DNA from 2 places in the Actinomyces bouchesdurhonensis genome. Region 1 is predicted to be linked to the other one. Evidence: riboswitches for the same ligand, from Rfam matches in the RefSeq annotation. Region 1 holds a riboswitch; the other holds the start of a gene.
The links. A riboswitch is a leader RNA that binds a small molecule or an ion and turns the genes downstream of it on or off. The one in region 1 is predicted to bind ZMP and ZTP.

Region 1 (4,957 bases):
CGCCGAGGGTACCCAGCGAGACGGGCACCGGTGTGAAAGGCAGCGGAACCGAGATACGGGCCAAGACGATCATAGCGATCGTGCCAGCGGCGACGAGCGCGATCTCGCGGACGATCGTGCCGCCGAACCGGTCGGCGAGGACGCGGTTCTGACGAGTGGAGATGGCAGGTGCGGCGGTCAGCGTGGACATACGAAACCTTTCGACGGGACCAACGGCCTTTAATTCAATAATTGAACGATATGTTGTTGCTGCTGCCCTGTCAAGCACACCCAAGCACATCACAGGGGGCGAGCGCCACACCGGCGCCCGCCCCCCCGGAACCCACGAACAGGAATGATCAGTGCGCGAAGTGACGCGTGCCCGTCAGGTACATCGTGATGCCCGCGGCGTTCGCAGCGTCAATCGACTCCTGGTCACGCACGGAACCACCGGGCTGGACGACCGCCTTCACGCCCGCGTCGATGAGCACCTGCAGACCATCGGCGAAGGGGAAGAACGCATCCGACGCGGCGACCGCACCGATGGAACGCTGCTCAGGAGCCTCGGCCACAACCTCGGAGGCGCGAGCGCCACCCGCGCTGTCCACGTTGGAGGCCGCCGCGTCACCCGTCGAGCGCGAACCCAGCGTATTCGCGCGCTCGACCGCCAGCTTGCACGAGTCCACGCGGTTCACCTGGCCCATGCCCACGCCCACCGAGGCGCCGTCCTTGACCAGCAGGATCGCGTTCGAGCGCACCGCGCGCACCGTGCGCCACGCGAACTCCAGATCCGCCAGCGTCGCCTCGTCGGCGGGAGCGCCGGCCGCAAGCGTCCATTTCTCCGGGGAATCGCCGGGCGCGTCAATATCGTCGCGCTCCTGGACCAACAGGCCGCCGCTGATCTGCTTGAACTCGTACGAGCCGCGAGCCGGGGGCTCAACCTGCAGGACGCGCAGGTTCTTCTTCGCGCTCAGCACCTCGAGCGCGCCCTCCTCGTAATCGGGCGCCAGCACGACCTCGGTGAAGATCGGGACGATCTGGCGGGCCAGCTCCACGCTCACCGGACGGTTCACGGCGATCACGCCGCCGAACGCCGACACCGGGTCGCAGGCGTGCGCGAGGCGGTGCGCCTCGGCCACGTCGTCCGCCACCGCAATGCCGCAGGGGTTCGCGTGCTTGATGATCGCCACGCACGGACGCTCGTGATCGTAGGCGGCGCGCAGGGCCGCATCGCCGTCCGTGTAGTTGTTGTAGCTCATGGCCTTGCCATGCAGCTGGCGCGCGTTCGCGATACCCGGCGCCAAGGCCTCGTCGTCGGCCCCCTCATCCTCGAAGGACTCGTCGATCTCGCGGTACACGGCCGCGCCCTGATGCGGGTTCTCGCCGTAGCGCAGCGACTCCACGCGCTCGAACGCGTCAGCCACAAACACGGGCATGCCGAAGGCCTGCCCCTCCTCGGGAGCCTCCACCACGTAGTCTTCCTCGGCCTGGTAGCCCAGAGACTCCAAGAACGCGGCATCGGAAGCATCCAAATGAGACTCGGCGGCCTCGTCAAGGGTCTCGCGCACATCCCCACAATCCAGCTGATCGGCAAACCATCCGGCGATCGCCAGATCGTAAGTCGCCGTATGCGCGAAAGCCTCGGCCGCCAGCTCGCGGCGCTGCTCAAGAGTGAACCCCTCCCCCGCCACAGCCCCCGCCACATCCGCGTAACGCTCCGGGGAGGTCACGACCGCGACCGACGGGTGATTCTTCGCGGCCGCGCGCACCATGGACGGGCCACCGATGTCAATCTGCTCGACGCACTCATCGAAAGAAGCACCCGACGCAACCGTGTCCTGGAACGGGTACAGGTTGCACACGACCAGGTCGAACGCCTTGATACCCAGCTGCGCGATCTGCTCGCGATGCGCAGCCTTACGCTGATCGGCCAGAATACCGGAATGAATAAAGGGATGCAGAGTCTTCACACGCCCCTCCAACACCTCCGGGAAACCAGTCACGTCCTCAACCGGGGTCACAGCCACGCCAGCAGCGGCAATACGCGCGGCCGTCGAACCCGTGGAGACAATCTCCACGCCGGCCTCGCCCAGCGCACGCGCCAGTTCCTCCAGCCCCGTCTTGTCATACACAGAAAACAGGGCCCGCTTAATCGGGCGCACGTCAATGGGTTCTAGATTGTCCAAGGAGACGGACATAGTTCCTCCAGGTCGAGAGCCAAACCCCGGCGCCCAGGCGGGCGACGCCACGCGGGACATGCAGCCGCTCCCCGGTGGTAATCCACCCTCGCCAGTCACGGCACCTCCAGTTTAGTTCAGGCCACAGCCCACGTCAGCCGCCCGCAGGGGTCGACCGCGTCACGATCACCCCCCAACGCGGCACGCCTCACGCACCACCCTGGTCCCGATCGCCCGCCAGTGCCTCGCCTGACTCCTTCACGCCCTCGCCCACGCCCCCCTGCGCGGATTCGGCGCCCAACCCCACCGGCTCCTCCCCAGCCTCGGCGCCCGCGGTTGTGTCCCCCGTCGCCGCGGGCGCGGAAGCCTCAGCCCAAGCCTCGTCCGCGCCAGACGCGGAGTCACGCTCCTCCCGATCAATCAACGAGGCCGTGGCAGCCTCACGAGACAAACGCTCCGCGCGACGCCGCCGCAAAGCCTCCCCCTCACTGCGCACGCGGCCAGCACCCTGCCCCACGAGCGCACGCGTCGTCGGATGCGTCGCCAACGCCACCAACGTCGCCGGCAACGCAACCTCCAAGCACAACGCCAACGTCACCCACCCGACACGTGGACCCATCGACGCCAGACGCACCGAACCCAGACTCATCGTCGCACTCCACATCCACAGCGCAACCACCAAAGCGAACACACACGAAGCCAACACCCCCTGCGCGCACTGATGCAGCACATGCGAACGCCGGAAAACACGCGACGACACCACACCAAGCACCACGCCAAGCGCAACCGGAACCAACAGCACCCAGTTACCAGGCGCCGTCTGCGCAACCGCACCCAACAGCGGAATCGGCGGAATCGGGCCAGGACCAACCACCGTCGGCGAATGCAACGAATCCGTCGCCGTCATAAAGCCCACGCCCGACCACCAAGCCGCAGCCCACGCCATCACAGTGGGCGCAAAACACACCTGCACGCCAACAATAAACGCACTATCCACCCCAGACGACGCCCCCAACAGCTCCTGAATGCCACCCATCCGATCCCAACCGGCCACAAGCGCGACCACAGCCGCCACCGACGACGCCACGACCGTCGCCGCCGCAAACAGGCCACCCATTTTAAAACCGCCGGAAATCCAATGCTGCATCGCGGGCGCATCACTGTCACGCGAAAAACTGGAAGCGATAAACCAAAGAGAACCGACCAAAGGGATAAGAACCGCGCCAACCGTACCCGTCCACCACTGAGAATGCGAGCCAGAAGCACCCGAGAGAAACCACGACGTGAACAGGAAACCCGGAACCGCAAAAAGCGCGGACGAGCGAGGAAAACCCGCCGTCGTTCGCAACAGTAAACGCAGGAGAACAACGAGGAACACACCAACCAGGGTGGGAATTGCCCGATAGTGCACTCCCTGGACCACCGAAGTACCACCCACAACAGCGACCCACAGGTCACCGCCCAAACCAAGCGCGTCGCGCGGAGTCGTGTCATTCATCCACGTGTTCGAACGCAGCGACAGGTAGGCAAGCATCGTCAGAACCGTGGTCAACGCCCAGCCCGCAAAAGCCGCCTCCAGACCGGCCAAGACACCACGCGCCCATCCCTTGGGGACAGCAACGCGAATAGTCGCACGGTCCGCCACGTACGTGGTCGTTGTCCGCCGAGGACTCGGTACTTCTCTGATACGCTCGCTCACAAGCCCATAGTGACAGAATCAGCCCGGGGCCGCGACACTGCGCGCCGACCCCGAGCCGATTAGAGCTGTGACGTTATCGAGAGAGAATCTCGCGCGCAATCTGCGCCGTCTGCGAGGGAGTGCGACCCACGCGCACGCCCACGGCCTCGAGCGCCTCCGCCTTCGCCGCCGCCGTACCCGACGAACCCGACACAATCGCGCCCGCATGCCCCATCGTCTTACCCTCCGGAGCGGTGAATCCCGCAATGTAAGCGACGACAGGCTTCGTCATATTCTCCTGAATCCACGCGGCCGCGCGCTCCTCAGCATCACCGCCAATCTCACCAATCATGACGACAAGATCAGTGTCCGGATCAGCCTCAAAAGCAGCAAGCGCATCAATGTGGGTAGTGCCCACAACCGGGTCACCACCAATACCCAAGCACGTCGTGAAACCAAAGTCGCGCAGCTCGTACATGAGCTGGTACGTCAACGTGCCCGACTTCGAGACCAGACCCAAGCGGCCCGGGCCCGTAATGTCCGCTGGGGTGATACCCAGGTTCGCCTGCCCGGGCGAGATGATGCCGGGGCAGTTCGGGCCGATCAGGCGCACTCCCGCCGCGAGCGCACGCTCGACGACGATCGTGGAATCGTGCACGGGGATGCCCTCGGTGATAAGGACAATCGTCTCGATGCCCGCCTCGATGGCTTCCAGGGCGGCGCCCTTCGCAAAGGCCGGGGGCACAAAGATGACAGACGCGTTCGCGCCGGTGGCCTCACGAGCCTCGGCGACCGTACCGAAGACAGGGATCTCGACCTGGCCATCGGTGATCCGACCGGCGCCGGGGCCGTAGCCCTGCACGTCGAAAGTCACGGTCGTGCCCGCCTTACGGGGATTCGTGCCGCCCACGATGGTCGTGCCGGCGCTAAGCATACGCTGGGTATGCTTGCGCCCCTCGGCACCGGTCATACCCTGGACGATGACCCGGGTGTCAGCGTTGACGAAGATAGTCATGAGTGTTCTCCTGCGATTCTCGGGTCGTTACTTCGACGGCGCCTGGGCTGCGAGCTTAGCCGCGAGTCGGGCCGCCCCATCCATCGTTTCTTCCAAGTGGACGAGGGG
Region 2 (4,957 bases), on a different contig from region 1:
CTTGAACGTGCTATGGCGTACCGGGACTAGCTATGTGGCACATAGCCGCTAATCCGCGCGGGGGTCTTCTGTCGTGAGCGTTGGCGGGGCGGTCTGCGGTCGCATTTGGGTGTTAACGCGCGCGATAGCGGGTTAGCGCTCTAAGGAGCGGGTTCACGTGTCAGTGGCGCACCGCTCGAGACTCCTAGCCGCGCTCTCGGGATACGACAAGCCCCAGCTGTGAGCTGCTGCGACTGCCGTTGTTGTGTCCTAACCAGCAGCAGCTTTTGACGGGGTGAGTTCGTTGGACGCGAAGCGGTCTGTCTAACGACCGTATCGGTGATGCTGGCGACGACTTGCGTCGGCATCCTTGGTATCTGGAAGGTGCTGGGTATCGTCGGTTCGGTGTCCATGGTGGTCAGGTATTATGACGCGTGCGACCATGATTCTTCTTGTATTGGCAGATGGACGCTGGAGCCGCACTGGAGTCTGGAGTGGGGGTGGCGCGGGTGGTTCGTCTCAGAAGCAAGCCCCCTTTGAGATTTACGGTAACCGTTATTTAGGTTTTGTCACGGTCGTCGAAAGGGGATAAGCCGTCTTTCGATGGTGGGGTGTGAAACGCTGCAGGACACTGGTTGTGCTGGGTCTGTAGAGCATAGTTAAGGGTGTGGCCCGAGCCGAAAGGCTCGGGCCACACCCCGTCACACACACGCAGAAAGGGTCAGTAGGCTCCCTCGTGACGCAGCAGAGCAGGGACTGTCTGCAGCATGATCCACGCATCAAGCGTGAGGGAGCGGTGCTGGGCGTAGGACAGGTCCAGGTGGACCGTCTCATCCCAGGAGAGGTTGGAGCGCCCCGAAATTTGCCAGAGGCCGGTGATGCCCGGGCGGACGGCGAACTTGCCCATGACGCGAGGCTCGTACTGTGCAACTTCGCTGGGCAGCGGCGGGCGCGGCCCGACGAGCGACATGTCGCCCCGGAGAACGTTGAAAAGCTGGGGTAGTTCGTCGATCGAGGTCTTGCGGAGGAAGGCGCCGATTCGCGTTACGCGCGGGTCGTTCGCCATTTTAAACATGATCGAATTTCCTGCGCTGGCATCGGCCTCATTGGCCTCCATGAGAGAGGCCTTCATGGCTTCGGCATCAACGCGCATGGTGCGGAACTTAAACATGGTAAAAGTCGTACCGTCGAGGCCCACTCGCTTCTGTGTGAAGAATGCGGGACCGCCGTCGCTCAGGCGCACCGCTAGAGCGACGATAATCCACACCGGAATCAGCATGATAATGCCGAGAAGTGAGGCGATAACATCGCACATGCGCTTGATAGCGCTGTCGGCGGATGCGGCTAAATCGGACGCGTGCTCGTATGCCAGAGCCGTCGAGGCGGCGCGCGCACTTGGCTTCGTCAAAGTTGTCATCTGTGCCTCTTCCTTCTACTTCCTCAAACTCAAATACTGTAGGTCGGTTAGAGGAGTGTTCCCCTCTAGATTGGGACATTTACTGGGTAAACGACCCGATCTCGACTCAGTCACCGTTAGGTGTTAACCCTAGTCTATCCATACGGTTAACTTAGTTGCTAACCAAAGGGTTAAGTACAAGCGAAAATGGGCTGTGATTTCGTGCACCAGATACTTGTTGCTGACGCCTCACGGTCGCATGGTGACCAAATGGTAGCATCCTGACACGATGGAAGAATGCGCAGCTCACGGCTGCGAGATAGACTTGATAGCGTGTCGTGACTGGCGATTTGAGGTGGGCCACCACCGGGGAGCGACGCGTTGGCATCGATAGCCGCCCGCCTGGGCTAGAAGTTGCTGTTATCACACTCGAATGATCAACAGGAGAACCCGATGGATTCCCTCAACGACATGACGCTGGCGCAGCTCGACCCTGAGATTCAGGCGGTGCTGGATGCTGAACTGGGCCGCCAGCGCGAGACTCTCGAAATGATCGCCTCGGAAAACTTCGTTCCGCGCGCTGTCCTTCAGGCGCAGGGGTCTGTTCTGACTAACAAGTACGCTGAGGGCTACCCGGGGCGCCGCTACTACGGGGGCTGCGAGTTTGTGGACGTCGCAGAGTCCCTCGCGATCGAACGCGCCAAGCAGGTGTTTGGTGGCGACTACGTCAACGTCCAGCCTCACGCCGGTGCTCAAGCAAATGCGGCAGCGCTCATGGCGATGGCTAACGTTGGCGATCCGATCCTCGGCCTGTCGTTGGCTCACGGAGGCCACCTCACTCACGGCATGCGCTTGAACTTCTCGGGTAAGCACTACAAGGCGGTCGCTTACGAGGTAGACCGCGAGACGATGCGCATCGAGCCTGAAAAGGTTCGTGAAGCGGCTCTCGCTGAGCGTCCCCGCGTCATCATCGCCGGCTGGTCCGCGTACCCTCGTCACCTCGACTTCCAGGCCTTCCGGGACATTGCTGACGAGGTCGACGCTGCCCTGTGGGTGGACATGGCGCACTTCGCGGGACTTGTGGCAGCCGGCCTGCATCCGAACCCGGTGCCCTACGCCGACGTTGTGACGACGACGGTTCACAAGACCCTGGGCGGACCTCGTTCCGGCATGATCTTGTCGTCGCGTGGCGAGCGATGGGGTAAGAAGCTCAACAGCGCCGTGTTCCCCGGCCAGCAGGGTGGCCCTCTCATGCACGTGGTTGCAGCCAAGGCGATCGCCATGAAGGTCGCGCAGACTGAAGAGTTCAAGGACCGTCAGCGCCGCACCCTCGAGGGCGCACAGATCCTGGCGGAGCGCCTCGGAGCTGACGATGCGAAGAAGGCAGGTATTAAGCTGGTCACCGGTGGTACGGACGTGCACCTGGTGCTCGTCGACCTGGTTGAGTCTGAACTCAACGGCAAGCAGGCGGAGGATCTGCTGCATGAAGTGGGCATTACGGTTAACCGCAACGCGGTCCCCTTCGATCCCCGCCCGCCGGTCGTCACCTCGGGTCTGCGTATCGGCACGCCGGCCCTCGCGACGCGCGGCTTCGATGCTGAAGACTTCGCCGAAGTCGCGGACATTATCGGCACGACGCTCACGCAGGGCGCGTCCGGTGGCAACGTTGAGGTGGATGCCCTGCGCGCACGCGTCAAGAGGCTGACGGACAAGCATCCTCTGTATGCGGGGCTCGAGCAGTGAGGGCCCCCTGGGCGGGGCCCGCGGGGGTCCTGGATGGGACCGCGACCGCGTCGGCGATTAAGGCGGAGCTCAAGGAACGCGTCAACAGGCTGCGCGAGGTCGGGGCTGTCCCAGGCCTCGGCACAATCCTGGTGGGAGAGGACCCTGGGTCTGTCGCATACGTCGCGGGCAAGCATCGTGACTGCGCTGAGATTGGTGCACAGTCGATCCGCGTGGACCTGCCTGCCGACGCTACGCAGGAACAGGTGGAGGCCGCGATCGATCAGCTCAACGCGGATCCGGCGTGCACGGGCTACATCGTTCAATTGCCGCTTCCGCGGGGCATCGATGCGAACGCGGTCCTCGAGCGTATCGACCCAGCGAAGGACGCTGACGGGCTACACCCGATGAATCTGGGGCGCCTCGTGTTGCGTGGCTCTGGTCCGATCGACTCGCCGCTGCCCTGTACGCCGCGCGCGGTCATCGAGCTGGTGGAACGTCACGGGATCGACTTGGCCGGCAGGAACGTGTGCGTCATCGGGCGTGGCGTGACGGTTGGCCGGTCGATCGGTCTGCTCCTCATGCGCAAGGAAGTGAACGCGACGGTTGACGTGTGCCACACGGGTACCAGGAACCTGGCTGATCACGTGCGCCGGGCGGACGTGATCGTCGCAGCAGCGGGTTCAGCTGGAATCATCACTCCCGACATGGTGGCTCCCGGCGCGGTTGTCCTGGACGTGGGCGTGAGTCGTGTGAAGGACGCCGACGGTAAGGCTCGTCTGAAGGGCGATGTCGCCGACGGTGTCGATCAGGTTGCCAGCTGGCTCAGCCCGAACCCGGGTGGAGTTGGCCCGATGACGCGTGCGCTGCTGGTCACGAACGTCGTTGAGGCGGCGGAGCGCCAGGCGGGTCTCGGCTCCCGGTAGCCCCCAGTAGGCGTTATGTTCGTCGGTACGTGTCGGCGAATGTGTGAGCGCGTGCCAGGCGCGGCGAGGGAACTCATTCCCTCGCCGCGCCTTCATGTTCGGGTACGCTGAAGAAACACTCGCTTGAAGGAGAATCGATGACTCTGACGGTAACGACAGTGAATCTGAATGGTATTCGCGCCGCCCATAAGCGCGGCTTCCTGGCCTGGTTGGATGCGAGCGCTACGGACGTGCTTGTTATGCAGGAGGTGCGTGCACCGGAGGAGATTGCCCGCGACATTATGGGCGAGGCGTGGGACAGTGTGTGGGCGCCATGCCGCATTAAGGGACGAGCGGGCGTTGGTGTGGCTGTGAGGCGCGGACGAGTAGGTTTTGAAGGTGAGCCTCGCCCCGTGCTCGACGATGCAGAAACGGATGTTGATTCGGGTCGTTGGCTGGAGACCGTCGTGCGCCGCGAGGGCGCGCAGACCCCGCTGCGTGTCGTGTCCGCATACTTCCATTCGGGTGAGAAGGACACGCCTAAACAGGAGGCGAAGATGGCGCATCTGCCTCGCGTTGGTGCGCGCATGGCTGAGCTACTTGCAGATGAGGAGGAGAACGGTGTCCCTTCCTTGGTGTGCGGTGATTTCAACGTCGTGCGTTCGGAAGCTGACATCAAAAACTGGAAGCCGAACCACAATAAGCGCGCTGGCGTCCTCGATGAGGAGATTGTATTCCTCAACCGGTGGGTGGAGGAGGGCTGGCGCGATACGGTGCGTGATCTGGCCGGCGATGTGCAGGGCCCCTATTCGTGGTGGTCTTGGCGTGGGCAGGCGTTTGTCAATAATGCGGGCTGGCGTATTGACTATCAGTATGCGACGCCGACTCTGGGGGAGCGGGCTCGCAGTTTTGTGATTGGTCGCGCTGAGGAGTATGAGGAGCGCTTCTCGGATCA

Region 2: another riboswitch for ZMP and ZTP. It lies ahead of glyA (serine hydroxymethyltransferase); the one in region 1 lies ahead of purH (bifunctional phosphoribosylaminoimidazolecarboxamide formyltransferase/IMP cyclohydrolase).

Annotation. Positions count from the first base shown of each region.
Region 1 is NZ_CAUTSL010000006.1:60,600-65,556, reverse strand. It holds gene RYL44_RS02120 (biotin transporter BioY) at 1-190, opposite strand, end outside; gene purH (bifunctional phosphoribosylaminoimidazolecarboxamide formyltransferase/IMP cyclohydrolase) at 339-2,177, opposite strand; ZMP/ZTP riboswitch at 2,202-2,286, opposite strand; gene RYL44_RS02110 (cell division protein PerM) at 2,365-3,855, opposite strand; gene sucD (succinate--CoA ligase subunit alpha) at 3,929-4,849, opposite strand; gene sucC (ADP-forming succinate--CoA ligase subunit beta) at 4,877-4,957, opposite strand, start outside.
Region 2 is NZ_CAUTSL010000031.1:21,173-26,129, forward strand. It holds gene RYL44_RS06535 (sugar transferase) at 701-1,396, opposite strand; ZMP/ZTP riboswitch at 1,704-1,790, shown strand; gene glyA (serine hydroxymethyltransferase) at 1,829-3,118, shown strand; gene RYL44_RS06545 (bifunctional methylenetetrahydrofolate dehydrogenase/methenyltetrahydrofolate cyclohydrolase) at 3,115-4,023, shown strand; gene RYL44_RS06550 (exodeoxyribonuclease III) at 4,161-4,957, shown strand, end outside.